Regions from separate parts of the Pseudomonas sp. P1_C12 genome, predicted to be linked through region 2. Evidence: riboswitches for the same ligand, from Rfam matches in the RefSeq annotation. Region 2 holds a riboswitch; the other holds the start of a gene.
What was found. A riboswitch is a leader RNA that binds a small molecule or an ion and turns the genes downstream of it on or off. The one in region 2 is predicted to bind cobalamin.

Region 1 (14,277 bases), on a different contig from region 2:
GTGGACATTGCCCGCTGCACGCTGTCACGACCGGCCTGCAAGGCGAGTTTCCCCTGGGCCTGGGTCATGGCCGGCCCCTGGACAAAATTCGCCGTGCCTGGGCCGACATTCAGGTGCCGCACGCCCGGCAGGTTCAGCGACGGCGTCACCGTGCCGAGGTCCACCACCTCAAGGGAAGCGCCCAACTGCCGCGCCAGTACACTGATCGCCGCACCACCGCTGACGAAGTTGAGCAGCATCTGCCCGGTCACTTCCTGGGGAAACGCCGACACCCCCTCAGCGACCACACCATGGTCGCCGGCAAAAATCGCAATCCACACCTGCTCCAGACTCGGCTTGACCCGCCCCTGCAATCCCGCCAGTTGCACCGCCACCGCTTCCAGCTGGCCGAGGGAGCCGGCCGGTTTGGTCAGTTGCTGTTGCCGCGCCTGGGCCTGTTCGACCGCTTGGGTATCGACCGGCTTGCACGGGTTCAGCCACCAGGATTGAGTCATAACGCAGTTCCTTTCAGAGTCAGAGGCAGGCCGGCGACGGTCAGGACGACACGCTGACAACGCTCAGCCAGAGCTTGATGCAGCCAACCGGCTGCATCGACATAGCGGCGAGTCAATTCGCCCAGCGGCACGACACCCATTCCGGTCTCGTTGCTGACAAAAATGATTTCACCCGGCAACAACGCCAGGCAGTCCAGCAAGGCATCACGCTCGGCTTGCAAGCGCTCGGCATCGTCGAGCATCAGCAGGTTGGTCAGCCACAGGGTCAGGCAATCCACCAGCAGGCAGCGGTCGGCGCGGGCGGATTCGCGCAGCACCCGGGCCAGCTCCACCGGCTCTTCGATCAATGCCCATTCGGCAGGACGACGGGCGCGATGATGGGCCACCCGCTCGCTCATTTCTCCATCGAGTGGCTGGCTGGTGGCGATGTATGTGACGGCCAGAGCGCTGTCGATGGCGAGTTTTTCAGCCAGACGACTCTTGCCGGAGCGGGCACCGCCGAGGATCAGTTGGAGCATGGTTGTTTCCTTGAAATCTTCGGTGAGGCGACTGGCCCCTTCGCGGGCAAGCCCGCTCCTACAGTTGACCTGCGTCGATCATAAATATTGGGTACACCTCATAACCCTGTAGGAGCGGCGATGCGGCGGTCCGACTTGCCCGCGAAGGGGCCATGACAGTCACCTCATACCCCACAGAGTTTCCGCAACAGCCCGGTATCCAAATGCTTCTCCACCAGATCCGCCAGCCGCTCGATATCACGTTCGCGCAAGCCGTGGTAATCCACGTCCTGCACCTCCTGCAAACCCGCCCAGCGCAGCAGCGCACTGCACGCCGCCGGCGATTCGAACAGCCCGTGCAGGTAGGTGCCGAAAATCTGCCCGTCAGCACTTTGCGCACCATCACAGCGGCCGTCATCCAGATGCACGGCGGCATGTTCCAGGGCCGGTCCGGTGGTCACGCCAGCATGAATTTCATAACCCGCAACGGGCGCATCTTCCAGCGCCAGGCGACCACGCACATTGCGCAACTGCTTCTCTTGTTCGAGCAGAGTCTGGAACGCCAGCAGCCCCAAACCGGCACTGGAACCCGGCGCACCTTCGAGACCCAGCGGGTCATGCACTTGCTCACCGAGCATTTGCAGGCCGCCACAAATTCCCAGCAGTTTCCCGCCGTAACGCAGATGCCGGGCGATGGCGGTGTCCCAGCCGTTGGCCCGCAGGTACGCGAGGTCGCTGCGCACACTTTTCGAGCCAGGAAGAATGATCAGGTCGGCAGGCGGAATCGCCTGGCCGGGGCCAATGAATTGCAGGTCCACTTGCGGATGCAGGCGCAGCGGATCGAAATCGGTGTGATTGCTGATGCGCGGCAGCACCGGCACCACCACCTTCAGCACCTGCTCGGCTTTGTCGGTCTGGCGTTGATCGATGCCGTCCTCGGCCTCCAGGTGCAGGTCCATCACGTACGGCAGCACGCCGATCACCGGTTTGCCGGTGCGCTCTTCGAGCCAGTCGAGACCGGGTTGCAGCAACGCGATGTCGCCACGAAAACGATTGATCACGAAGCCTTTGACCCGCGCCTGTTCGCTCGGCGACAGCAGTTCGAGGGTGCCTACCAGGTGGGCGAAAACCCCGCCGCGATTGATATCGGCGATCAGCAGCACCGGGCAATCCACCGCTTCGGCGAAACCCATGTTGGCGATGTCGCCGGCCCGCAGATTGATTTCCGCCGGCGAGCCCGCGCCCTCGACCATCACCAGCGGATACGCCGCGCTCAAGCGCTCGTGGGAGGCCAGCACCGCTTGCATGGCGATGGTTTTGTAGTCGTGATAGGCGACGGCATTCATGGTCGTGACAGCGCGGCCATGGATAATCACCTGGGCACCGGTGTCACTGTTGGGCTTGAGCAACACCGGGTTCATGTCGGTGTGCGGTTCAAGGTGCGCGGCCTGGGCCTGTACCGCCTGGGCGCGGCCGATCTCGCCACCGTCGGCGGTCACCGCACTGTTGAGTGCCATGTTCTGCGGCTTGAACGGCACCACCCTTATGCCCTGACGTGTGACCCAACGGCACAGCGCGGTTACCAGCGTGCTTTTACCGGCGTCCGATGTAGTGCCCTGCACCATCAGCGTGGTCATTGGTTTTCCTTGGCGAAATCGTCGAACGCCCGCGCCAGTCGTACCCAGGCGATTTCGTCACCGGGCAAGCCGAATCGCAGGCTGCTGTTGTGCGTGAACAATCGCAGGAGAATGCCGCGCCGGGCCATGAACTCATGCAGCTCTTCGGCGCGCTCGGTGATCAGCCACTGGAACAGCGCACAACCGCCCTGAGGCTGGAACCCCTGTTGTTCCAGCAACGACGCAAGGCGCTCGCTGGCCTCATCCGCGCGCACCCGTTGCCGCGTCTGCCCTTCGGTATCGCGCAGGCAGGCCTGACCCACTACCCGGGTTGCCCCGCTCACGGCCCACGGCCCCACTTGTTCAGCCAGCAACTTGAGCAACTTGCGCTCGGCCAGCACAAACCCCAGGCGCACTCCGGCCAGGCCGAAAAACTTCCCGAAGGAGCGCAGGACGATCAACCCGACTTGATGGGCATACGGAGCCAGGCTCAGATGCGGCGTGTTATCCATGAACGCTTCGTCCACCACCAGCCAGCCACCGCGCTGGGCCAGCCGCGCGTGCCAGTCGAGGAGGCGACTGGGCGTCAGGCTCAAGCCTGTGGGGTTATTCGGATTGACCACCACCAGCACATCGAAACTGTCGATAAAGAAGTCGACTTCGTGCACCAGCACTTCACGCACGATGTAGCCGTTACGACGCCACGCTTCAGCGTGCTCGGCATAACACGGCGACAGCACGCCGACCTTGCCCGCCCGACGCAATCGCGGCAGCAGCTGGATTGCCATTTGCGAGCCGGCCACCGGCAAAGCCTGCAAGGTGCCGTAGTAATCACAGGCGGCTTGCTCCAGACCATCGTCCGCTTCCGGCAAACGGGCCCAGGCCCGCAGCGGAATATCCGGCACAGGAAACGGCCAGGGCGCAAGGCCCGTGGACAGATCCAGCCAGTCGGCTTCATCTATGCCGTATTCGAGCGCCGCCTTGCGCAATCGCCCCCCGTGTTCAAGCATAAAATTCGGCCCCCAGGCAGAGAATCAGCAGCCATAACCATACCCCGCGCTGGACCAATTGCCAGCCCCGGTCAATGGAGTCGGCATCCGCCGGCACGCCTTCGCCCAACTGCGGACGCTGATGCAGTTCGCCATGATAAATCGCCGCCCCGCCCAACTCGACGCCAAGGGCGCCCGCCCCTGCCGCCATCACCGGGCCGGCGTTCGGGCTGTCCCAGGTCGGGCCCTGGGTGCGCCAGCATTTCAACGCCAGCCGGGTTTTGCCCAGCAGCGCGTAAGTCAGTGCCACCAGGCGCGCAGGAATGTAATTGAGCACGTCGTCGACCTTCGCCGCCGCCCAGCCGAACCGTTCGAAGCGCTCATTGCGATAACCCCACATCGCATCCAGCGTATTGCTCAGGCGATAGAGCACCACGCCCGGCGCACCCGCCACGGCAAACCAGAACAACGCCGCGAACACTGCGTCGCTGCCGTTTTCCAGTACCGACTCGGTAGCGGCACGGGCGACTTCGGTTTTATCCAGATCACTGGTTTTACGGCTGACCAGATAACTCACACGTTTGCGCGCTTCATCAAGATCATCGCCGCGCAATGCCTTGGCCACAGGCGTGACGTGCTCACCGAGGCTGCGCATGCCGAGGGCGCAATAGAGCGCGAGAATCTCGATGATCCAGCCGACATAAGGCGCCCAGGACAATGCCGTGACCAACAGCGTCAGCGGCAACACGGCGATCACCCACGCGGTGACGCCATGACTGCGCCAGCCGCGACCGCCGCCATTGAAGCGTTGCTCGATGCGGTCGGCAAAACGGCCGAACGCCACCAGCGGATGCCAGCGTTTGGGTTCGCCCAGCAGCGCATCCAGCGCAACCGCAGCGACACTCAACAACGCCACACTCATTGACTCACTCCCCAATAGTTTTCATACAGCAATTCATGTAGCGGACGCGCCTGCGCCCAGCCTTCTAGCACCAGCATCGGTGCCGGATAGAACTCCTTCACCGGCCCAAGGCACAGCACCGCCAGCGGTTTGGCTCCCGGTGGCAGCCTCAACAGGTCCGCCAGTGCCTGTGGTTCGAACAGCGACACCCAGCCCATGCCCAGCCCTTCGGCGCGGGATGCCAGCCACAGGTTCTGGATCGCACAGGACAGCGAGGCCATGTCCATTTCCGGCAAGGTGCGGCGGCCGAAGATATGCTGCTCGCGGTCGTCCATCAGTGCGGCGACCAGTACCTCGGCGCAATCGTTGATGCCTTCCACCTTGAGCTTCATGAACTCGTCGCTGCGCTCGCCGAGGGCTTCGGCGGTGCGGACGCGTTCTTCTTCCACCAAGGCCTGGATTTGTCCGCGCAAGGCACGATCGCTGATGCGGATGAAGCGCCAGGGCTGCATCAGGCCGACACTCGGTGCCTGATGTGCGGCCTCGAGCAGGCGCAGCAGCAATTCGGGCTCGACGGTGCCGCCGCTGAAGTGGCGCATGTCGCGCCGTTCGGCGATGGCGCGATAGACCGCTGCGCGTTCGGCTTCGGAAAATGCGTCGTCCGTCATGGCCGTTTCGCTGGCAAGGCAGCTCCTACAGGGGCTAGCTGATCCATTGTAGGAGCTGGCTTGTCGGATCGCCGCATCGCAGCGAAAGCGGCTTCAAGGTCAGGCGCAAACAATGCGGCAATCGCCGAGGGGTTCGACGGAAAATAAAAGTGCACATAAGAGGCGGTCATCCGCCCTTCACGGTAGACCGCCTCCGCTCCGCGTCCGCCGTTAGGGCTCAAGCCACGGGCAATCGGCGCCAGTTCAGTGGTGGTCAGCGAATGGTGATAGGTGTGCCCGCGCAGCGAACCTTCCGGCAGTTCCACCGCTTGCAACGCCAGCGCGGCCAGACGCTTTTGCATGACCGCATCACCGGCCAGCAAGCCAACCAGTTCGGCGCGAGTGCCCTCGACATCGGTCAGGGAATCGAGCAGATACAGCATGCCGCCACACTCGGCGAGCAACGGTTTGCCTGCCCGGTGGTGGGCACGGATCGCGTCGAGCATCGCGGTGTTTTGCGCCAACCCAACATGGTGCAGTTCCGGGTAACCACCGGGCAGATACAGGCTGTCCGACTCCGGCAACGCACGGTCGCGGATCGGCGAGAAGAACGACAACTCGGCGCCCATCGCCCGCAGCAGATCCAGGCTCGCGCCGTAGGTGAACGCAAAGGCTTCATCGCGGGCGACGGCAATGCGTACACCGGCCAGCAGCGGTTCGGCTGCAATGACATCAGGGGCGGCGAACTCGACCGCCGGCGGCAGCGCAACCTCGCAACTACTGGCCAGTGCATCGGCGGCCGCATCGAGGCGCAGGTCGAGATCGTTCAGCTCACTGGCCTGCACCAGCCCCAGGTGCCGGCTCGGCAATTCGATCCCGGTTTCCCGGGACAGCGCGCCGTACCAGCGCAAACCTTCAGTCAGGCTGCCTTCGAGCAGTTGCGCGTGGCGCAGCGTACCGACACGATTGGCCAGCACCCCGGCGAACGGCAAGTCCGGCTGATAACGCGCCAGCCCCAGGGCCAGGGCGCCAAAGGTCTGGGCCATGGCCGTGCCATCGATCACACCCAGCACCGGCACACCGAAATGCCGCGCCAGATCGGCGCTCGACGGCGTACCGTCGAACAGCCCCATGACGCCTTCGATCAGGATCAGGTCGGCTTCAGCAGCGGCTTCCCACAGCAGCCGGCGACTTTCTTGCTCACCAACCATCCACATGTCCAGCTGATACACCGGCGCACCGCTGGCGCGCTCGAGGATCATCGGATCGAGAAAGTCGGGGCCGCACTTGAACACGCGGACCTTGCGCCCCTGATTGCGATGCAATCGGGCCAGCGCCGCGGTGACGGTGGTCTTGCCCTGGCCGGAAGCCGGCGCGGCAATCAGTACCGCCGGACAGAGTCGAGGCTGACTCACAATTCGACGCCTTTCTGCGCTTTGATCCCGGCCTGGAAGGCGTGCTTGATCATGCCCATTTCGGTGACGGTGTCGGCCATCTCGATCATTTCCGGCTTGGCGGCACGCCCGGTGACTACCACGTGTTGCATCGGTGGTCGGGCCTGCAAGTCGCTGAGCACCTGATCGAGATCGAGGTAGCCGTGCTTGAGGGCAATGTTCAGCTCATCCAGCACCACCAGACCGATGGACGGATTGCGCAGCAGTTGCTGCGACACCGCCCAGGCGGCTTCGGCGGCGGCGATGTCGCGCTGACGATCCTGGGTTTCCCAGGTAAAGCCTTCGCCCATCACATGAAAGCGCACCTGCTCGGGAAAGCGCCGGAAGAACAGCTCTTCGCCGGTGCTGTTGCGGCCCTTGATGAACTGCACCACGCCGCACTGCATGCCGTGCCCCATGGCGCGGGCAAGCATGCCGAAGGCCGAACTGCTCTTGCCCTTGCCGTTGCCGGTCAACACCAGCAGCAGGCCGCATTCGTTCGGGGAATTGGCGATGCGCTCGTCGATCACGGCTTTTTTGCGCTGCATGCGCGCCAGGTGGCGTTCGTCACGATCGGGGGTATCAGTCATGGGGGAGCTCTCCGTTGAGGCAGGAATAACGGCGGGCAGGCACAAGAATAGAAGGCAAAAAGCCTGGCATCGCCCACCGTGATGCCGCTGGATGAATCAGGCCGGTCTCCGGGCTCATGAGTGGCGCGAGGCCAGACTGTGCGCCTTCCCGCATCGAATCGACACAGTGGCATCACACACAGTTTTCACTCATTTACCGTTGCGGGGGCAGCGCCGGAATTGCGGGCCTTCGACCAACAGAAGGACTCACTCACCGGCTTCCCTGTTTCACTCTGTCGACCCAAGCCACAGAGCACCTGAAACAAGCCGCGAAGGTTAGAGGGTTGGGGGTGGAGCGTCAATTAAAGCCGGGAGGCGATCGACCGAATATCTGCCATCAATCAATAAACTGACGTCAATCTTGTGCCACGCCCAAAGCAGTGATATCAAAGAGCCACAACCCCACAACACAATAACAAGGGTGAACCCATGCAAGGCATGATCATCAGCAATCCAAAGCTGGAATTCCTGCGCCCGGTGCTCGAGCGCTGGTTCGAATGCATCGACCGCTATAACGCCGTCCGCGGTGATGGCGACACACCGTACTGGCACGACGAAAAGGCCAACCTCGGGCTGCTGTCCGCCGCCGCCTGGATGGCCGAGATGGTCACGCTGCAACAGACGCCCACCCGCAAACAGACCGAAGAAGGCGAACGCAACAGCCGTGCCGACCTGTTCCTCGCCTCGCCCGAAACCCGCGCGTACATCCAGACCAGCCAGCGCTGGCCACGGGTCAACAGCCTCAACCTGACCCAGGCCCTGCTCGACATCACCAGCGATGCAAAGCGACTGAGCCACGCCAGCGACCTGAAAGTCGGCTGCCTGTTCGTTGCCCCGCAAAAAGCCCAGCAAGGCGCAACGCCGGAAGAACTCCAGGACATGGTCGACGACCTGCAAAAGGAACACACCTGCGCCGTTGCCTGGTACTTCCCTTACGCCTATCGCAAGTTGCGCAACGAAGCCGGCAACTATCACCCCGGCATTGCGGTGCTGTTCAAGGAAGCACGTGGCTAAGGGTTGAACCATCGGACGACAACGCATCTCTATGATTAGAACAAGGCATTCATAGGGAACACCAGCATGCGCAAGCCCCCGCTCGTTCTCGTTATCGCACTCTGCGGAGGGCTCGCCGCTTGTGGCGAGACCTCCCGCCTGCAAGTCTCCGACGGCACCGGTCCATCGCCACAATTGCCGGAACCGAACAAAACCCTGATCCCGACCATGAACATCGCCCCGGCCATCGGTTGGCCGCCGGGTGCAAAACCCGTCGCCGCCACGGGCACTCAAGTGGCCGCTTTTGCCGAAGACCTGGATCACCCGCGCTGGCTTTATGTGCTGCCCAATGGCGATGTGCTGGTGGCGGAAACCGCCGCACCACCCAAACCCGAAGACGGCAATGGCATTCGCGGCTGGGTCATGAAGAAAGTCATGGGGCGTGCCGGCTCTACCGTGCCCAGCCCGAACCGCATCACGTTGCTGCGGGACAAGGATCACGATGGCATCGCGGAAACCCGCACGGTGTTTCTGCAAAACCTCAATTCCCCTTTCGGCATGACGCTGGTCGGCAACGACCTGTACGTGGCCGACACTGACAGCCTGCTGCGATTCCATTATGAAAACGGCGATACGCAGATCAAGTCACCAGCCATCAAGGTGATCGACCTGCCGGGCGGCCCGCTGAACCACCACTGGACCAAAAACGTCATCGCCAGCAAGGACGGCAGCAAGCTCTACGTCAGCGTGGGTTCCAACAGCAACGTCGCCGAAAACGGCATGGACAAGGAAGAAGGTCGCGCAGCGATCTGGGAAGTGGACCGTGCCACCGGCCGGCACCGGATCTTCGCCTCCGGCCTGCGCAACCCCAACGGCATGGCCTGGGAACCGCACAGTGGCGCACTGTGGACCGCGGTCAACGAGCGGGATGAAATCGGCGGTGATCTGGTACCGGACTACATCACCTCGGTGAAAGACGGCGCGTTCTATGGCTGGCCGTTCAGTTACTACGGCCAGCATGTCGATGTTCGTGTCGAGCCGCAGAACCCGGACCTGGTGGCCAAGGCCATTGCCCCGGACTACGCCGTCGGCCCGCACACGGCGTCACTGGGCCTGACCTTCGCCGAAAACAGCAAGCTGCCGGCGCCATTCACCCAAGGGGCATTCATCGGTCAGCACGGCTCGTGGAACCGCAAGCCACACAGTGGCTACAAAGTGATTTTCGTGCCGTTCAGCGCAGGCAAACCTGTCGGAAAGCCCATTGAAGTGCTCAGCGGTTTTCTCAACGACAAAGAACAAGCCATGGGCCGCCCGGTGGGCGTGGTGATCGACCGGCAAGGCGATCTGCTGGTGGCCGATGACGTGGGGAACAAGGTGTGGCGGGTTTCGGCTGCCAGGTAACGGGATACATCACCTGTGGGAGCGACGGTGCGGCGATCCGACCTGCTCGCGAATGCGCACGGTCAGTCGACAAATTTGGTGACTGATACACCGCTTTCGCGAGCAGGCTCGCTCCCACAAAGGCTTAGCGTTTGCGACAGAGTGTTAGCCCATCACCCAACGGCAACAACGACAGATCCACCCGCACATCGTCTTTCAACGCTCGGTTGAGCGCCTGGATTGCCCGGGTGTCCGCGCTCTCGGGGCTGGCCTCGAGCACACGCCCGCTCCACAGGGTGTTATCGAACACCGCCAACCCACCGACCCGCAGCAATCCCAGGGCGTGTTCCAGATAAGCCGGGTAGTTGGCCTTGTCGGCATCAATGAACACCAGGTCGTACTGCCCGCCCTGCCCTTGTCGCTCAAGCTCGGCGAGGGTTTCCAGCGCCGGAGCCAGTCGCAGGTCAATCCGCCCGGCGAGCCCCGCCTCTTGCCAGTAGCGCCGTGCGATGGCGTTGTAGTCGCCGGGGATATCACAGCAAATCAGCGAGCCATCAGCCGGCAATGCCGCCGCCATGCACAGGGCACTGTAACCGGTAAAGGTGCCGACTTCGAGCAAGCGCCCGGCCCCCGTCAGTTTCACCAGCAAAGCGAGAAACTGCCCCTGCTCCGGAGCCACCTGCCAACGTGCCATCGGCAGCGCCTGGGTCTCATCGCGCAAGCGCTTGAGCAGTGGCGTTTCGCGCAGGGAGACATCGAGCAGGTATTGGTACAGGGCGTCGTCGAGATTAAGCGTGCGAGCAGTCATGACCGGCAGCTCCGGACGTTACGGGTTGCGCGCCAGGTGTTCAGGCTGCAGAACACGCTTGGCGCTCAGATAAGCTTTTTGCCAATAGGCCTTGGACAAGCTGTCGAGCTTCACGGTGCCGCCAGTGGCTGGTGCGTGGACGAAGCGCCCTTCTCCCACGTAGATGCCGGCATGACTGACCTGGGAACCGCCATTGGTGGCGAAGAAAATCAGGTCACCGGTTTGCAGGCCTTCCTTGCCCACATTCGCCGCTTGCATGGAGATCATCTCGCGAGTGGTGCGCGGCAAGGAAATACCGGCGACATCGCGATACACGTAGCCGATCAGGCCGCTGCAATCAAATCCGGAATCCGGCGTGTTGCCACCCCAGCGATAAGGCGTGCCCACAAGGCCGAGCGCGCGAAACAGCACGTCTTCCGCTTCGGGCGAAAAAGCTTGTGAGGAGCCAAATACGATGGGAGCGCGAACCACCGGCGCAGGTGGCGGTGTACGACTGGCGCAGGCGCTGAGTAGCGCAGCGAAGAACATGATTGCGAGGCGGGCCGACGTCGTCATAAGCAGAGCATCCTGATCTGGCTGCGGCTTTTTTCTGCTGGGAATGCAGAAAAGAAAACCGCCTGCGCGTGACGCAGGCGGTTTGCCATCATTCATATATCAGGATTCTAGCGGTTATATGGCAAACTTCAAGTAAGACTTTAAGTTCGCCTTACAAATTGTCCGCTTATTTACGTGCAGTGACGATTGGCGACGCATTCGGTGCCATCGCCAGGGCGCGCTTGGCTTCGATGAAGGTCTTGCTCCAGTAGCTGTCACCCAGGCTATCGATCCGCACACCACCGCTACGGCGGCTGCTGGAGTGGATGAACTGGTTGTCACCCAGGTAGATCCCGGCGTGACTGACGCGACCGCGACGACCGTTGGTTGCGAAGAACAGCAGGTCGCCCGGCTCAAGCTTGCTGCGCGAGACCAGCGGAGCGTCCACGTTGATCATTTCGCGGGTGGAGCGTGGCAGGTTCATGCCCGCTTCTTCGCGGAACAGGTAACCGATGAAACCGCTGCAATCGAAGCCGGCTTCAGAAGTACCGCCGAAACGGTAACGGGTACCGATCAGGGACATGCCACGTTCGAGGATGCTGTCGGCCAGGACCGGAAGCTGGTAGGACTTGCCGCCAGCGAAGTCTGCGAGTTCTTTTTCGGTCGCCAGCTCTTCCTGAAAGAAAGCGGAAGACTGGGCAGTAACGGAGTTTTGAACCTGTTGCTGCGGGGCTTGCTGGGACACCGGAGTGTGGGCAGCGCAACCGAACAACAGGGTAACGAGTGCGAGAGGCACGAGGGGTGCGAAGCGATTTAGCATGGGCACGACCGTGGCTGATAGTTGTAAAGAAGCCGAGACTATGCCCGCTATCATCCTCATTTGCAAATTCAATCGATCTTTTTGTGACTTATCCGTTTCTCGTTTACATCTAAGCGCTTAAGCCCATTTTAAACATACGCGCAGCCTGCAACCGGGCAGGAAAGCTGGGTTTCTGGTGCCTGTAATTCGCCGAACTGGCTAAAAGCCCCGGATTCAGCGGGTTTACCAGCCGAGGGTTTCTTTCAAAAACGGGATTGTCAGCTTGCGCTGAGCCTGGAGGGAGGCCTGATCGAGACGCTCGAGCAGCTCGAACAGCGCACTCATGCTGCGGGTACCGCGAGTCAAAATGAAATGCCCGACTTCATCGGTCAGATGCAGCCCGCGACGGGATGCGCGCAATTGCAGGGCACGCAATTTGTCCTCATCGGACAGCGGGCGCATCTGGAAGATCAAGGCCAGGGTCAGGCGCGATTTGAGATCCGCCAGCTTCACCGGCAACTCACGGGGGGATGTCGACGCGGCAATCAGCAAGCGTCGACCACTGTCGCGCAAACGATTGAACAGATGGAACAGCGCCTCTTCCCAGTCCGCCTTGCCGGCAACCGCCTGCAGGTCATCGAGACAGACCAGCTCGTACTGCTCAAGGTTGTCGAGAATTTCAATACCGCGATCGAGCAACTCGGCCAGCGGCAGATAGACCGCAGGTTCCCCCAATTGCTCGAAGCGCAGGCAGGCGGCCTGCAACAGATGCGTACGCCCGACCCCATCCTTGCCCCAAAGGTATATCAGGCTCTCGGTCCAGCCGGCGTCGGCTTCGCACAGCCGCTCGACATAGCCGAGTGCAGCGGCATTGGCGCCTGGGTAGTAATTGATAAAGGTGGCGTCGTCACGCAGACGCACACCTAGGGGCAGCTGAATCGGTTTCATCCTGACTGAACAGTTCCAAAGGAACCGTTAGTGGCCTCTGTGTAAAGTTTGCGAAGTTTATACCCGTGAGCCGGGTCGCACAATGCGACAGACAACAAGCAAAATCAAAGGTTTGCGTTAATGCACCGGTTTTATGACAGTTTCTTTGGCGGTGCATGTGACAGTCGCGCGATGCAAGCAGGCTGATCCGGCATGAACCCGGGCAACCCGCCATCAACCATCGACGCCCCTTACCACTCCGGCTCGTCGACACTCCCGTAGATTTCAGAATCCTTATACAAATCATGCACATGACGCACCAGCACCATGATCACCGCCGCGACCGGCAATGCCAATAGCACACCGGTAAAGCCAAACAGCTCACCACCGGCCAGAATCGAGAAAATCACCGCCACCGGGTGCAGGCCAATCCGGTCACCAACCAGCAACGGCGTCAGCACCATACCCTCCAGCGCCTGGCCGACCATGAACACCGCGACAATGCCGAGCATCGGATAAAGATCACCACCGAACTGGAACAACCCCGCAAGCAGCGCCGCGCCAATGCCGATGATAAACCCCATGTACGGCACGATCGCTGCCAGACCGGCAATCAGGCCAATCAACAAGCCCAGTTCCAGCCCGACCAGCATCAGGCCCGCTGCGTAGATCACACCCAAGGCCACCATCACCAGCAACTGTCCGCGAACGAACGCGCCGAGCACTTCATGGCATTCACCCGCCAGGGATACCGCGCGCGCTTCACGATCACGGGGCAGCAGGCTGCGGATCTTGGCCATCATCAGGTCCCAATCCCGCAACAAGTAGAAGCTCACCACCGGAATCAACACCAGATTCGCCAGCCAGCCAATCAACGCCAACCCCGAGGCAGTGGCATGACTCAGCACCACGCCGACAATATCGGTGGTTTGGCTCATATGCTCGCTGATGGCGGCCTTGAGCTTGTCGAACTTCCAGAAACCTTCCGACAAGCCAAACTTCGATTGCGCCCAGGGCAACGCCGTGTGCTGTAGCCAGTCGAGCATCTGCGGGGCCAGCTCATACAAACGAAACAACTGCCTGGCGAGCAACGGCACCAATACCAGCAGCAGCGCGGTGAAGATCAATGTAAACAGGGCAAACACCGCCACGACGCCCCAGGTTCGAGACAGGCCTGCCTTCTCCAGCCGATCCACCAGCGGGTCGAACAGGTAGGCCAACAGCAGCGCCACCAGGAATGGCGTCAGGATCGGATGCAACAACCAGACAAACGCACAAAGCAGGACCACCCCACCGAGCCAGAACCAACGCCGCGTATCGGCCATGAACCACTCCATTGCTTCTATATAAAGAAAGAAAAACTACCAGCGATAACGCAGTTGTGGTGTCGGGGCTGGCGCTGGGGCAGGCACCGCACCACCGGCGGCAGGCTGAACCGGCACTGCCGGGGCCGGTGCCTGACCCGCAGGCGCTTCCTGCAGCCTCGCCAGCGACAGTTGTGCACGCAGCTGATCGGCGCTGCCATTGACCCTATAGACAATCCGGTCGCCGTCGACACTTTGCACACGCCCGCCAAATGGCTCCAGCAAGCGCCCAAGGGACGCGTAGTGCTCAAGATTCATGCCTTGCA
Region 2 (14,277 bases):
TGTCGTAGTCGCGGGCAATTTTGGCCATCATTCGCATCTGGCGCGAAGTCAGTTGGCCGTAAGGCACGGCGACTCGCAACATCGGCGCGAAACGCTGGATATAAAGGCCATTTTGCAGGCGCAGGGGGCGGAATTCTTCTTCGCTCAGCTCGCCTGCCAGATAGCGTCGGGTCTGATCACGGAACTGCTTGACGCGGTCCTCGATGATCCGCTGATCGTATTCGTCGTATACGTACATATAAGTCCTGTTCTCAGGCTTGGGCCGGTCGGAAACAGCGGCGTTTTTTGGCTTGCTGGCGTCCGATAAAACCTCGGCAATTCTGCGCGCACGGCCGCGCACTCCCAACGGAGCCGGGGCAAGATACCAGTTTGCAGTTATGCGTAAAAGTGATGTTTGAGCATATGTAAAGAACCAAATCGCCTAATGAGAATCTTTGTTGCAAAGCCCCTGTTTGTGGTGCGGGCAATCGTCGTCTTTACTCTGCTCGAGTCTTTATGCAATCACCGATAAAACCGACAAGAGGCGATGCAATGAGCAACCCAACCAAAGCACGGAAAAGCGATAGCACCGTTGATGCCTGGGCAATTTTGTTCCTGATCATTCTGGTCGTGGGGACGGCGGTTTTCTGGGTCAGCCATCAGTAAACGACCCCGTCCGGGCCCGGTTCCGACGATTGTCTGACAAAAACCGGAAAAATCGCCGTTTTACGGAGGTTCGCTGGATATAATCCGCGGCGAATTTGCGGGGGCTCGGACGATCGATGTTAAAATTTTTCTGTGGTGCCGTGCTGGCGCTGGCTACGGTCTGGGCACCGTGTGTCCAGGCGGCGTCCGTATTGTTCCTCAATCCAGGGACCACCCAAGAGACGTTCTGGGTCAGTTACTCGCAATTCATGCAGGCCGCGGCCAAGGACCTGGGCATGGATTTGCACATCCAGTATTCCGAGCGAAACGCTGAAACCACACTCAAACAGGCCCGCGAAGCCCTGCAAGGGCCGAATCGACCGGACTATCTGGTGTTCGTCAACGAACTGTACGTTGCGCCCGAAATCCTGCGTCTGGCTCAAGGCAGCGGTGTGAAGCTGTTTCTGGTCAACAACGGCCTGACCGCAGACCAGGTGCGCTTGCTCAGCGCTCAGCCGGACAAGTATTCCGACTGGTTGGGCAGCCTGGTGCCCAACAATGAGGAGGGCGGCTACTTGATGCTCAAGCAGCTGATTCGCCTGCATCGCCCGGTCGTGCCCGGTCAGGCCATTGATCTGGTGGCCTTTTCCGGCCTGAAGAACACGCCAGCCGCGCAACAGCGTGAGAAGGGCATGATGCGGGCATTGGCCGAACACCCTGAAGTGCGGTTGCGCCAGTTGGTCTATGGCAGCTGGACCCGCGAGCGCGCCTATGAACAGGCCAGGTTATTGTTCAAGCGTTATCCGCAAACGTCGCTGGTCTGGTCGGCCAACGATGAAATGGCCTTTGGCGCCATGCAGGCTTATGCCGAAACCGGAGGCCAGCCCGGCAAGGACGTGCTGTTCAGTGCCATCAACAATTCACCGGCCGCGTTACAGGCGCTGTTGGATGGGCGGTTGAGTGTGCTGTTGGGCGGCCACTTCACTCTGGGTGGTTGGGCGCTGGTGCAACTGCATGACTACGACCAGGGGGTGGATGTCAGCCAGTACGGTGGGCGCGACCGGCAGATTCCGTTGTTGCAGCTGATCGATCACGCACAAGCCAAGCGATTGCTGGCTTTGAGCTCAACTCAGGATTACGGTGTGGATTTCCAGAAACTCTCGGCCAAGGGGCGACCGACGTCCTGGCGCTACCCGTTCGGCCTGCAAGCCCTGATGCACTGAGTCGGTTCAGATACCCGCCAGGTGCAACACCAGTTTGACGATGCCAAACAGTGTCAACGCGAACACTGCCGTGAACAGAATGCCCAGAATCACGAAATGACTCGGCTTGCCGTGAGTGAAGTCGCGCGCCCGGTTCTTCCCGCTCTGTACTCCGAACGCCGCCGCCATGACGCTCTGCAGCATCTGCCAGAAAGTGGGCGGTTTGTTGTTGTCGGCTGGATCGTCCATAAATTCCTCGTCACCCTGTGTCAGAGGTAAGCATAGACAATACAAAAAAGATCGTCCGAACGCGGCCCGAGCCTTCGGCAGCTCCTACAGGGTTATGTGTACGCCTGTAGGAGCTGCCGAAGGCTCGGGCCGCGTTCGGACGATCTTTTGATTTTGCTTGATCTTAGTTGTCGTAACCCAGGTTCGGCGCCAGCCAACGCTCGGTTACGCTCAGCTCCTGACCTTTACGCGAGGTGTAGCTCTGCACCTGGTCCTTGTCGATCTTGCCCACGGCAAAGTATTGCGCCTGCGGGTGAGCGAAGTACCAACCGCTGACCGCCGCTGCCGGGAACATCGCATAGTGTTCGGTGAGGAACACGCCGCTGCGGCCTGCGCGCATTTCTTCGGCTTCTGGATCGAGCAGCTTGAACAGCTGGGCTTTCTCGGTGTGGTCCGGGCAGGCCGGGTAGCCCGGTGCCGGACGGATGCCGGTGTATTGCTCCTTGATCAGTGCCTCGTTATCCAGCGCCTCATCCTTGGCATAACCCCAGTAGTCTTTACGCACCTGCTGGTGCAGCCACTCGGCACACGCCTCGGCCAGGCGGTCGGCCAGGGCCTTGACCATGATCGAGTTGTAGTCGTCGCCCGCATCCTGATAGGCCTTGGCGACCTCTTCGGCACCGATCCCCGCGGTGGTGATGAAGCCACCCACGTAGTCGGTCACTTCACTGTCTTTGGGCGCCACGAAGTCGGCCAGGGAGAAGTTCGGCTTGCCGTCGGTCTTGATGATCTGTTGACGCAAGTGGTGCAGCTTGGCCATTGGCTTGCCGTCATCGCCATAGAGCTCGATGTCGTCGTCATGCACCTGGTTGGCCGGCCAGAAGCCAAACACCGCGCGGGCGCTGATCAGTTTCTCGTCGATCAGTTTGGTGAGCATTTCCCGGGCATCTTTGTACAGCGAGGTGGCAGCTTCACCGACCACTTCGTCCTGGAGGATGCGCGGGAACTTGCCGGCCAGGTCCCAGGATATGAAAAACGGCGTCCAGTCGATGTATTCGGCCAGAACGTTGAGGTCGATGTTGTCCAGCACCCGCGTACCGGTGAAAGTCGGTTTGACCGGCGTGTAGCTCGCCCAGTCGAATTGCGGCTTCTTGGCGACGGCCGCGCCGTAGCTCAGGCGTTCGGTGCGGGCGCTGCGGTTGGCAGTGCGCTCGCGAACCTCAATGTAGTCCAGGCGGGTTTTCTCGACGAAGCCGGCCTTGAGTTCCTTGGACAGCAACTGGGTCGCCACGCCCACGGCGCGGGAGGCGTCGGTGACGTAGATCACCGCGTCGTTGCTGTACTTCGGCTCGATCTTCACCGCCGTGTGCGCCTTGGAGGTGGTCGCGCCACCGATCATCAACGGCAGGTGGAAGTCCTGACGCTGCATTTCGCGGGCGACGTGGACCATTTCATCCAGCGACGGGGTGATCAGGCCGGACAGGCCGATGATGTCGCACTTCTGTTCCTTGGCCACTTGCAGGATTTTTTCCGCCGGGACCATCACGCCGAGGTCGACGATGTCATAGCCGTTGCAACCCAGCACTACGCCAACGATGTTCTTGCCGATGTCGTGCACGTCGCCTTTCACGGTCGCCATCAGGATCTTGCCCTTGGCCTGCGGCTTGTCGCCTTTTTCCAGTTCGATGAACGGGATCAGATGCGCCACGGCCTGCTTCATCACCCGAGCGGATTTCACCACCTGAGGCAGGAACATTTTACCGGCGCCGAACAGGTCGCCGACGATGTTCATGCCGGCCATCAACGGGCCTTCGATCACTTCGATCGGGCGGCTGAAGGACAGGCGTGATTCTTCGGTGTCTTCAACGATGTGGGTGGTGATGCCTTTGACCAGCGCATGCTCCAGACGCTTGTTGACGTCCCAGTTGCGCCACTCTTCGGTCTCGGCTTCCTTGACGCTGCCGTCGCCCTTGTACTTGTCGGCGATGGCGAGGAGGGCGTCGGTGCCTTCCGGGGTGCGGTTGAGGATCACGTCTTCCACGGCGTCGCGCAGCTCCACCGGGATCTGGTCGTAGATCTCCAGTTGGCCGGCGTTGACGATACCCATGGTCAGGCCGTTACGGATCGCATACAGCAGGAACACCGAGTGAATCGCCTCGCGCACCGGGTTGTTGCCACGGAACGAGAACGACACGTTGGACACGCCGCCGGAGGTCAGGGCGTACGGCAGTTCGTCACGGATGTAGGCACAGGCGTTGATGAAGTCCACAGCATAGTTGTTGTGTTCTTCGATGCCGGTGGCCACGGCGAAGATGTTCGGGTCGAAAATGATGTCTTCCGGCGGGAAGCCGACTTCGTTGACCAGAATGTCGTAGGAGCGTTTGCAGATTTCCTTCTTGCGCGCTTCGGTGTCGGCCTGGCCGGCTTCGTCGAAGGCCATCACCACCACGGCGGCGCCGTAGCGCTTGCACAGCTTGGCGTGATGGATGAACTGCTCGACGCCTTCTTTCATGCTGATCGAGTTGACGATGCCCTTGCCCTGGATGCACTTGAGGCCGGCTTCGATCACTTCCCACTTCGAGGAGTCGATCATGATCGGGACGCGGGAGATGTCCGGTTCGCCGGCGATCAGATTGAGGAAGGTCACCATGGCCTTCTTCGAATCGAGCATCCCTTCGTCCATGTTGATGTCGATCACCTGGGCGCCGGCTTCGACCTGCTGCAGGGCGACTTCCAGGGCTTCGGTGTAGTTGTCTTCGCGGATCAGGCGGGCGAACTTGGCGGAGCCGGTGATATTGGTGCGCTCGCCGACGTTGACGAACAGCGAGCTGCGATCGATGGTGAACGGCTCAAGGCCCGAGAGGCGGCACGCCTTGGGAATGTCCGGAATCTCGCGCGGCGCATAACCGGCCACAGCCTTGGCGATGGCTTCGATGTGGCCCGGCGTGGTGCCGCAGCAACCGCCGACGATGTTGAGGAAGCCGCTCTGGGCGAATTCTTCGATGACCTTGGCGGTTTCCGACGGCAATTCGTCGTACTCGCCGAATTCGTTCGGCAGGCCGGCGTTCGGGTGCGCGGAAACGTGGGTGTTGGCCTTGTTCGACAGCTCTTCGAGGTACGGGCGCAATTCGCGGGCGCCGAGGGCGCAGTTCAAACCGACGGAAATCGGCTTGGCGTGGGCCACGGAGTTCCAGAACGCTTCGGTGGTCTGGCCCGACAGGGTGCGGCCCGAGGCGTCGGTGATGGTGCCGGAAATCATGATCGGCAACTCAATGCCCAACTCCTCGAACACGCCCTGGACGGCGAAGATCGCCGCCTTGGCGTTCAGGGTGTCGAAAATGGTTTCGATCAGGATCAGGTCGGCGCCGCCTTCGATCAGGCCTTTGGTGGATTCGGTGTAGTTCTCCACCAGTTCATCGAAGGTCACGTTGCGGTAGCCGGGGTTGTTCACGTCCGGGGACAACGAGCAGGTGCGACTTGTAGGACCGAGCACGCCGGCAACGAAGCGCGGCTTGTCCGGGGTTTCCAGGGTCTTGGCGTCGGCGACCTTGCGCGCCAGGCGTGCGCCTTCTACGTTTAACTCATACGCCAGGCCTTGCATGCCATAGTCAGCCAGAGAGATCTGGGTGGCGTTGAAGGTGTTGGTTTCCAGAATGTCGGCGCCGGCGTCCAGGTAGGCTTTTTCAATGCCGCCAATCACATCCGGGCGAGTCAGTACCAACAGGTCGTTGTTGCCTTTGACATCGCTCGGCCAGTCAGCGAAGCGTTTGCCACGGTAATCCTGCTCTTCGAGCTTGTAGCTCTGGATCATCGTGCCCATACCGCCATCGAGAATCAGGATGCGCTCTTTGAGGGCGTGCTTGAGAGCTTGAAGGCGAACGCTGCGATCGGACATTTGGACTACTCGGTAAGACCATGACGAAGGGCCGGGATGATAGCAAACCTGTGCGCTTTTGGAGCAAGACTCGAATTTGCATGAATATCGTTCATGTTGGCAAGGATGACAGACCGGTAGAATCGCGGCGTTTTTCCAGGATTCAGGACCAGGGACATGTCGTATCGCTTCGTCATCAGCACATTGTTTTTGTTTTTAAGCTGGGGCGCTGTGGCGCAAAGTCCGGCGATTTCTTCTGTCATTTCATACAGCCGCGACATTCAACCGATCTTCACTGAAAAGTGCGTGGCCTGCCACGCCTGCAACGACGCCGCCTGTCAGCTCAACCTGGGCAGCGGCGAGGGCGCGGCACGGGGCGCGACGAAAATCCCGGTCTACGACGGTGACCGCCGCCAGGCCGTTGCGCCGACCCGACTGTTCTATGACGCCTCCGGCAAACAGGCCTGGCAGCAAAAGGGCTTCTATTCGGTGCTCGATGCCCGGGGCAGCCAGGCCGCACTGATGGCGCGGATGCTGGAACTTGGCCACAAAACCCCATTGCAGCCCAGCGCCAAGCTGCCGGAAGACATCGTCCTGGGCCTGAACCGGGAAAACATGTGTGCCATGCCCGCGGAGTTCGACGGCTACGCCGCTTCGCACCCGAAAGAAGGCATGCCACTGGCAGTGACCGGCCTGACTGACCAGCAGTACCAGGCGCTGCAACGCTGGCTGGCGGCAGGCGCGCCGATCGATCAGCAGGCGCTGGCGCCCAGCGCCAGGGAAGCCTTGGAGGTGGTGCAATGGGAAAACCTGCTCAATTCCCCGGGAGCCCGGGAAAGCCTGGTGGGGCGCTGGCTGTTCGAGCACTGGTTCCTCGCCCATCTCTACTTCAAGGATGGCGAGCCTGGACATTTCTTCCAGTGGGTGCGTTCGCGCACCCCGACCGGCCAGCCGATCGACCTGATCAACACCCGTCGCCCGAACGATGATCCGGGCACGCAGTTTTACTATCGCTTGTGGCCTGTGCAGGGCGTGATCGTGCACAAGACCCACATCACCTATGCGCTGAGTGCGGCGAAGCTGGCGCGGGTCAAGAGCCTGTTCTACAGCGGCAACTGGCAGGTCGACGCATTGCCGGGCTACGGGCCGCAGAGCCGGGCCAACCCGTTTGCCACCTTCGAAGCGATCCCGGCCCAGGCGCGCTATCAGTTCATGCTCGATAACGCCGAGTACTTTGTGCGCACGTTTATCCGCGGCCCGGTGTGTCGCGGGCAGATCGCCACGGACGTGATCCGCGATAATTTCTGGGCGCTGTTCCAGGCGCCCGAGCACGACCTGTATGTCACCGATCCGAACTATCGCGGGCAGGCCACGCCGTTGCTGGCGATGCCGGGGCAGAACGACGACGTCGGCAGTGTCCTCAGCCTGTGGCACGACTACCGCGACAAACGTAATGAATATGAAGCCTTGCGCCGGGACAGCTACGCCGACCTGCCGGCGCCAAGCTGGTCGACCCTGTGGGCGGGCAACGACAATGCGCTGCTGAGCATCTTCCGCCATTTCGACAGTGCTTCGGTGACCAAAGGCCTGATCGGCGACGTGCCGCAAACCATTTGGCTGTTCGACTATCCGCTACTGGAGCGCACCTACTATCAACTGGCAGTGAACTTCGATGTGTTCGGCAATGTGTCCCACCAGGCCCAGACGCGGCTGTATTTCGACCTGATCCGCAACGGTGCCGAGCAGAATTTCCTGCGCCTGATGCCTGCCGATTCCCGGGATGGCTACCTCGACGACTGGTATCAGAACAGTGGAAAATTCAAGATGTGGCTGGACTACGAGTCCATCGACGATGACAAGCCGACTGCGCTGAATCTCAATCCGCAGGATCCCAAGCGCGACTTTGCCATGCAGTTGCTGGCCCGTTACGGCGATCTCAATGCCAGACCCGACCCGATCAACCGCTGCGACGGCGCCTACTGCTCGCGGCCGAACATTGATCCGGACCTGCAAAGTGCCGAACAGACGCTAAGCCGCCTGACTTCGCGTCCGGCGGCCGGGTTGAAAGTGATTGATCAACTGCCGGAAGCGACCCTGCTGCGCATCGAAACCCGTAGCGGCAAGCGTGAGGTCTATAGCCTGCTGCGCAACCGTGCCCACAGCAACGTCGCATTCCTGCTTGGCGAATCGCTGCGCTATCAGCCGGGGCTCGACACTCTGACGATTTTCCCGGGTGTACTCAGCAGCTATCCGAACTTCATGTTCAACATCCCGGCCGGGCAAGTGCCGGCGTTTGTGGATGCGATGGAAAGCGCCAAGGATACCGACAGCTTCGAGAAAATCGTCGAACGTTGGGGAATACGCCGCAGTCATCCGCAATTCTGGGCTTATTTCCATGACCTGAGCCGCTACATCCACGAAACCGATCCGGTGGAAGAGGGCGTGCTGGACATGAACCGTTACGAGAACCTCTGAACCACCACCACCCTGTAGGAGCTGGCTTGCCAGCGAAGAGGCCACGACATTCAACACAAATGTCGACTGATCTGGCGCCTTCGCTGGCAAGCCAGCTCCTACAGAGCATCGAAGAATCTTTCCCGACAAAAATACTAGGACTTTGTCCGGCGCGTTGATTGGCGTAAACTGCGCCCAAGCCTGCGAGGAGTTTCCATGACCGCTATTACCATCACTGACGCCGCCCACGATTATCTGGCTGATCTGCTGTCCAAGCAGAACACCCCGGGCATCGGCATCCGCGTCTTCATCACCCAGCCTGGCACCCAGTACGCCGAAACCTGCATTGCCTACTGCAAGCCGGGCGAAGAAAAACCCGAAGACACCGCGCTGGGGCTCAAAAGCTTCACCGCGTACATCGACCACTTCAGCGAAGCCTTCCTGGACGATGCGGTTGTCGACTACGCCACCGACCGCATGGGCGGCCAGCTGACCATCAAGGCGCCAAACGCCAAAGTACCGATGGTCAATGCCGACAGCCCGGTCAACGAGCGCATCAACTACTACCTGCAAACCGAGATCAACCCGGGGCTGGCCAGCCACGGCGGTCAGGTCAGCCTGATCGACGTGGTCGAAGACGGCATCGCCGTCCTGCAGTTCGGCGGTGGTTGCCAGGGCTGCGGCCAGGCCGACGTGACGCTGAAGGAAGGCATCGAGCGCACTTTGCTCGAGCGCATCCCGGAGCTCAAAGGCGTTCGCGACGTGACCGACCACACGCAGAAAGAAAACGCCTACTACTAAGGTGTTCGCTGCGAAATCAAAAAACGGCGCCCCGTGAGCGCCGTTTTTTATGGGCGAAGCTTAAAAGATCGTCCGAACGCGGCCCGAGCCTTCGGACGATCTTTTGATTTTAAGGGCGATAGAGATGCGCATGCCCCGCGCGATACAGCGATGACTCGCTGAAGTGGTCGCTGCCCAGCACCCGACCCACCAGAATCAACGCCGTACGGCGAAAGCCCTTGGCTTCAACCTTCCCGGCAATATCCTCGAGTGTTCCCATCACCCAATCCTGATCCGGCCAGCTCGCGCGGTGGACCACCGCAATCGGGCAATCGGCGCCGTAATGGGGCAGCAGTTCCTCAACGATCTTCGCCAGGTGATTGACCCCCAAGTGAATCGCCATGGTCGCGCCGTGTTGCGCGAGGCTGGAGAACTCCTCTCCGGGTGGCATGGTGGTCTTGTCGGCGTAGCGCGTCAGAATCACGCTCTGCGAAACGTCCGGCAGCGTCAGCTCCGCACCCAAAAGCGCAGCGCAAGCGGCTGTGGCCGTCACGCCTGGGACGATTTCGAACGCAATTCCCAACTCGCGCAGATAGCGAATCTGCTCGCCAATGGCGCCATAAAGACTCGGATCGCCGGAGTGCACCCGGGCAACATCCTGACCGTTGGCGTGGGCGGTCCTGATCAGGTCGATGATCTGTTCCAGGTGCAGTTCGGCGCTGTTGACCACCTGTTCGGCACAGTGACCTTCCAGTACGGCGGCCGGTACCAGGGAACCGGCATAAATGATCACCGGACAACTGCGAATCAGCCGCTGGCCCTTGACGGTAATCAGTTCGGGGTCGCCGGGACCTGCGCCAATGAAGTAGACGGTCATCGTCGGTTCCTGTGGGGAAAAAAGGGGCTGAACAGGGCTTCAGATGAAGAGTGTTCATGATCAACGGTGGGGACTATCGGGTTTTTTATGCCGCGCCGGCCAATGCCAGGGTTGCCTGGGCGTATTTTTGTCGTGGAATCAGCAGTTTTGCCGGGGCCTGGGCCAGTTGTTCCGCCAGGGCCAGGGCGGCGCTTTCCGCTACGCCGTAGCAACCGGTGCGTTCAAACGCTATTTGCGATTGATGACTGAGTTGCGGTTCATAAGCGGCCAGTTGTTCACTGCTGAAATACATCAATTCCAGGCCAAGCTGCTGAGCCAGTTCGATTAACGCAGGTTCGTCGCGCTTCGAGTCGATGCTGGCCAGGGCCTTGATTTCATGACGAGCAATCTGGTGCGCCTCCAGTGCCTGATCGAGCAGCGCCAGCAACGTGCTGACGGGGCAGCCGCGCTGGCAGCCCAGGCCGACCACCAGGGTCGGCGCTGTGCTGATATCCGTCATGCGTGGTATTGACCATCGCTTTTGCGACGGAACAACCAGGCGCTGATCAGGCCCAGGGCCAGCCAGAACGCCACGTTGGTCAGTTGCGAAGCGATTTTGAACTGGGCTTCCAGTGCCTCCGGAGCGAGCATCGAATGCACTTCCGGTTGCGGCGCGCCAATCACATGGGGGACGGCGAGAATCGCTGCGCCGAGGACTTTCATCAGCCAGTGACGGCTGAATACGATCAGGGCGATACCGACGGCAGTGGAAGCAGCGGTGCCAATCCACCACAGTTGCCGTTGTGCCAGATCGGCGGCGGCAGTGCCGGGCAATTCAGGTGGCAGGCCGAGCGTCGGCGCGAGCACGAACGTCGCATAACCGGCCAGGCCCCAGAGCAGGCCCTGGGAGGTTTTGGTCGGCGCACGCAAGGTGTACAGGCCGGCGAGCATCAGGGCGAAACCGACCGCTACCACCAAGTTGCCGCCGGTGGTCGACAGCACGCGCTGCCAGCCGTCTTCCGGCTCCCAGGCTTGCGCATCGTGAGTGTGGGCAGCCATCGCACCGTCGGCGTGTTCATGCATTTCAACAGCGGCCGGCTCGGATTTTTCGTAGGTCTCGGCCTGCAAAATCAGCGGAGCGACCCAGAAGCTTTGCAGCAGGGTTAGCAACAGGGCGGCCAGCAACCCGGTGAAACCTGCGGTTTGCGCAATACGCTTGATCATGACGACAGCTCTCAATGGCACGGGAACGCGGAGCTGTGACGGGTATCGTGGGCGGCGTTGTGCACCGCTTCGATGTGCGAGAAACCGGCGAAATACACAAGGCACGCGCCCAGGATCGACGCGCAGACGGCGACGGTCAGACGTTGGGTCAGGGTTGAGGTGGTGCTCGCGGATGTGTGTTCGGCGCTGCTGATGATCGACATGGCGTTTCCCTCTGGTCTGTCAGCGGGGATTAAGAGCGCATGCAAAAAACCGCACGACCAGGCGCGCAAGGTTTCAAACAGCGCCCGCCCACCGCGGGTTTGTTGGTTCAGTGACCGTACTGGTCACTTTGTGTTGCGGGCCGGTCTCCGGGCTCACGAGGGGCAAAGGCTTGGGCCTGAACCTGAAAGCATCACCTTCCCATGCCGTATTGGCACAGTGGATCTGACGCTTCGCTCGCTTACCGTTGCGGGGGCAGCACCGGACTGACATGGCTTTAGAGTAAAGCACATGATTCACCGGTTTCCCGTTTCACCCTGTGAAGGGCACCCGTAACAAGGTGCGTAGGAGAGCATGGGCGGGGGTTGGGCGTCAATTGGCAAGGGTTCTCACTTGAAGCTGAATGATGCCCGGCTCTTTGTAGGAGCTGCCGAAGGCTCGGGCCGCGTTCGGACGATCTTTTGATCTTGTTTTTAAAAGCAAAATCAAAGGATCGAAGCCTTCGGCAGCTCCTACAGTGATTGACCGGTCTTCCCACCATGCGTAGCCTTGCGCTTTCGAGGTTCTTCGGCGTTTGTCGAAGCTAAGAAGGGAACGCGGTCGATGCCGCGGCTGCCCCCGCAACTGTGAACGGTGATGTTCGTTGCCACGCCACTGCTGACTCAATCCATGAGGCCGGCGGGAAGGCGCAGCGAATGCCAGGCTCAAGGCCGGCACACCGTCAGCCAGGAGACCTGCCTCGTCACAGATTCTCACTTTCAACCGGGCGGGGTGATCCGGTGGCGAACTCTTCAGGCACGCGCGCCCGCGTTGCCGGTCGTCGTCCCGTATGCCCGCCACCTTAGCCATAGGGCATCCGATGAAAACACTGGCCAAACTCCCCGTCACCATCGTCACCGGCTTTCTCGGCTCGGGTAAAACCACGCTGCTGCGGCACATGCTCGACAACGCCCAGGGTCGCCGCATCGCGGTGATCGTCAACGAATTCGGTGAGTTGGGTATTGATGGCGAAATCCTCAAGCAATGCTCCATCGGTTGCACCGAAGAAGAAGCCAACGGCCGTGTCTATGAGCTGGCCAACGGCTGCCTGTGCTGCACCGTCCAGGAAGAATTCTTCCCGGTGATGCGCGAACTGGTGGCCCGTCGCGGCGATCTCGACCATATCCTCATCGAAACCTCGGGCCTGGCCCTGCCCAAGCCGCTGGTGCAAGCCTTCCAGTGGCCGGAAATCCGCAGCGCCTGCACGGTGGATGCGGTAATCACCGTGGTCGACAGCCCGGCCGTGGCCGCCGGCACCTTCGCCGCCTTCCCGGATCAGGTCGACGCCCAGCGCAAACTCGACCCGAACCTGGACCACGAATCGCCGCTGCACGAACTGTTCGCCGACCAACTGGCCAGCGCCGACCTGGTGATTCTCAACAAAGCCGACCTGATCAACCCGGCGGACCTGGCCCGCGTGCGCCTGGAAGTCGCCGAGGAATTGCCGCCAGCGGTGAAAATCATTGAAGCCAGCAGCGGTCGCCTGCCACTGGACGTGCTGATCGGCCTGGGTGCCGGCTCCGAAGAACACATCGACAGTCGTCACAGCCACCACGACCATCATCACGATGGTGACGATGATCATGACGACCACGATCACGACGCCTTCGATTCGATCTCCATCGAACTGCCGCAAGCCGACGAAAGCTTGCTGCTGGATGCGCTGACCCAATTGGTGGTCCAGCACGGCATCCTGCGGGTCAAGGGTTTTGCCGCGATCCCGAACAAGCCGATGCGCCTGCTGATCCAGGGCGTGGGCACGCGTTTCGACAAGCACTTCGATCGTCAGTGGGGCGCCGAAGAAGCACGCGTAACCCGCCTGGTGCTGATCGGCCAGGAACTGGACGCCACCGTGCTCGAAGCGCAATTGCGCGCCGCGCTCAGCGTGTAAGCCATGCACCTGCTCAGGACCCAACCCGGCGGTTTCGTGTCGGATGACAACATTGCCGACCTTGGACAAACCCCTGCCGAGCTGGTGGTCCTGTGCAGCGGCGATTCCAGCCTGGCGCTGCTCGCCGAAGCGGCGCAGCAATTGCCCGACGATTATCCGAGCGTGCGCCTGGCCAACCCGATGCTGGTGCAGAACCATGCCTCGGTCGATTTGTACGTCGATGAAGTGCTGCGTCACGCCAGGGTGATCCTGATTTCACTGCACGGCGGCATCGCCTATTGGCGTTACGGCATCGAGCGCCTGGTCGAACTGTCGCAGCGCGGCGTGCAGGTGATTCTGGTGCCGGGCGATGATCGTCCGGACCCGGAGCTCAGTGACCTGAGCACCGTCGGTGCCGAGGATCGCGACCGGCTCTGGCAGTTTCTGCGTCAGGGTGGCATGGGTAACGCCCTGGATTTCTTCCGCTGTCTGGCCAACCGCTGGCTGGCGCGTGATTACACCTGGGGCGAGCCGCAAACCCTGCCGCGCACGGCGATTTACCATCCGCACCAACATTCTGCCGCACTGAGCGACTGGCAAGCCGACTGGCACGCCGATCAACCGGTGGCGGCAGTGCTGTTTTACCGCTCGCATTTGCAGGCGGCGAACACCGCTTTCATTGATGTTTTTTGCCAGCGTTTACAGGCGGCGGGGTTGAATCCATTGCCGATTGCGCTGGCCAGTCTTAAAGAGCCAGCTTGCCTTTCCATGGTCGAGGACTGGCTGGACGAGGCCGGCGTCTCGGTGATCCTGAACACCACCGGTTTTGCCCAGTCCAGTCCCGAAGCACCGCATCTGCGCCCGTTTCGCCGCGATATTCCGGTGATCCAGGCGATTTGCGCCCAGGACAACGAACCCGGTTGGC

Region 1: it holds a riboswitch for cobalamin, as region 2 does, so the genes downstream of both, cobO (cob(I)yrinic acid a,c-diamide adenosyltransferase) here and cobW (cobalamin biosynthesis protein CobW) in region 2, are expected to answer to the same signal.

Annotation. Positions count from the first base shown of each region.
Region 1 covers NZ_JBFUAE010000002.1:236,863-251,139, forward strand. The annotation lists gene cobT (nicotinate-nucleotide--dimethylbenzimidazole phosphoribosyltransferase) at 1-494, opposite strand, end outside; gene cobU (bifunctional adenosylcobinamide kinase/adenosylcobinamide-phosphate guanylyltransferase) at 491-1,012, opposite strand; gene AC1D19_RS04050 (cobyric acid synthase) at 1,177-2,628, opposite strand; gene cobD (threonine-phosphate decarboxylase CobD) at 2,625-3,617, opposite strand; gene cbiB (adenosylcobinamide-phosphate synthase CbiB) at 3,610-4,518, opposite strand; gene bluB (5,6-dimethylbenzimidazole synthase) at 4,515-5,165, opposite strand; gene AC1D19_RS04070 (cobyrinate a,c-diamide synthase) at 5,162-6,559, opposite strand; gene cobO (cob(I)yrinic acid a,c-diamide adenosyltransferase) at 6,556-7,167, opposite strand; cobalamin riboswitch at 7,250-7,482, opposite strand; gene AC1D19_RS04080 (hypothetical protein) at 7,636-8,220, shown strand; gene AC1D19_RS04085 (PQQ-dependent sugar dehydrogenase) at 8,287-9,600, shown strand; gene AC1D19_RS04090 (class I SAM-dependent methyltransferase) at 9,725-10,387, opposite strand; gene AC1D19_RS04095 (C40 family peptidase) at 10,406-10,942, opposite strand; gene AC1D19_RS04100 (C40 family peptidase) at 11,109-11,741, opposite strand; gene hda (DnaA regulatory inactivator Hda) at 11,964-12,668, opposite strand; gene AC1D19_RS04110 (AI-2E family transporter) at 12,899-13,972, opposite strand; gene AC1D19_RS04115 (DUF2066 domain-containing protein) at 14,009-14,277, opposite strand, start outside.
Region 2 covers NZ_JBFUAE010000010.1:96,098-110,374, forward strand. The annotation lists gene AC1D19_RS18340 (nitrite/sulfite reductase) at 1-238, opposite strand, end outside; gene AC1D19_RS18345 (ABC transporter substrate-binding protein) at 762-1,847, shown strand; gene AC1D19_RS18350 (DUF2970 domain-containing protein) at 1,854-2,075, opposite strand; gene metH (methionine synthase) at 2,239-5,949, opposite strand; gene AC1D19_RS18360 (fatty acid cis/trans isomerase) at 6,106-8,403, shown strand; gene nfuA (Fe-S biogenesis protein NfuA) at 8,599-9,183, shown strand; gene cobM (precorrin-4 C(11)-methyltransferase) at 9,293-10,039, opposite strand; gene AC1D19_RS18375 (cobalamin biosynthesis protein) at 10,125-10,538, opposite strand; gene AC1D19_RS18380 (CbtA family protein) at 10,535-11,242, opposite strand; gene AC1D19_RS18385 (CbtB domain-containing protein) at 11,254-11,445, opposite strand; cobalamin riboswitch at 11,567-11,792, opposite strand; cobalamin riboswitch at 11,987-12,199, shown strand; gene cobW (cobalamin biosynthesis protein CobW) at 12,303-13,373, shown strand; gene cobN (cobaltochelatase subunit CobN) at 13,377-14,277, shown strand, end outside.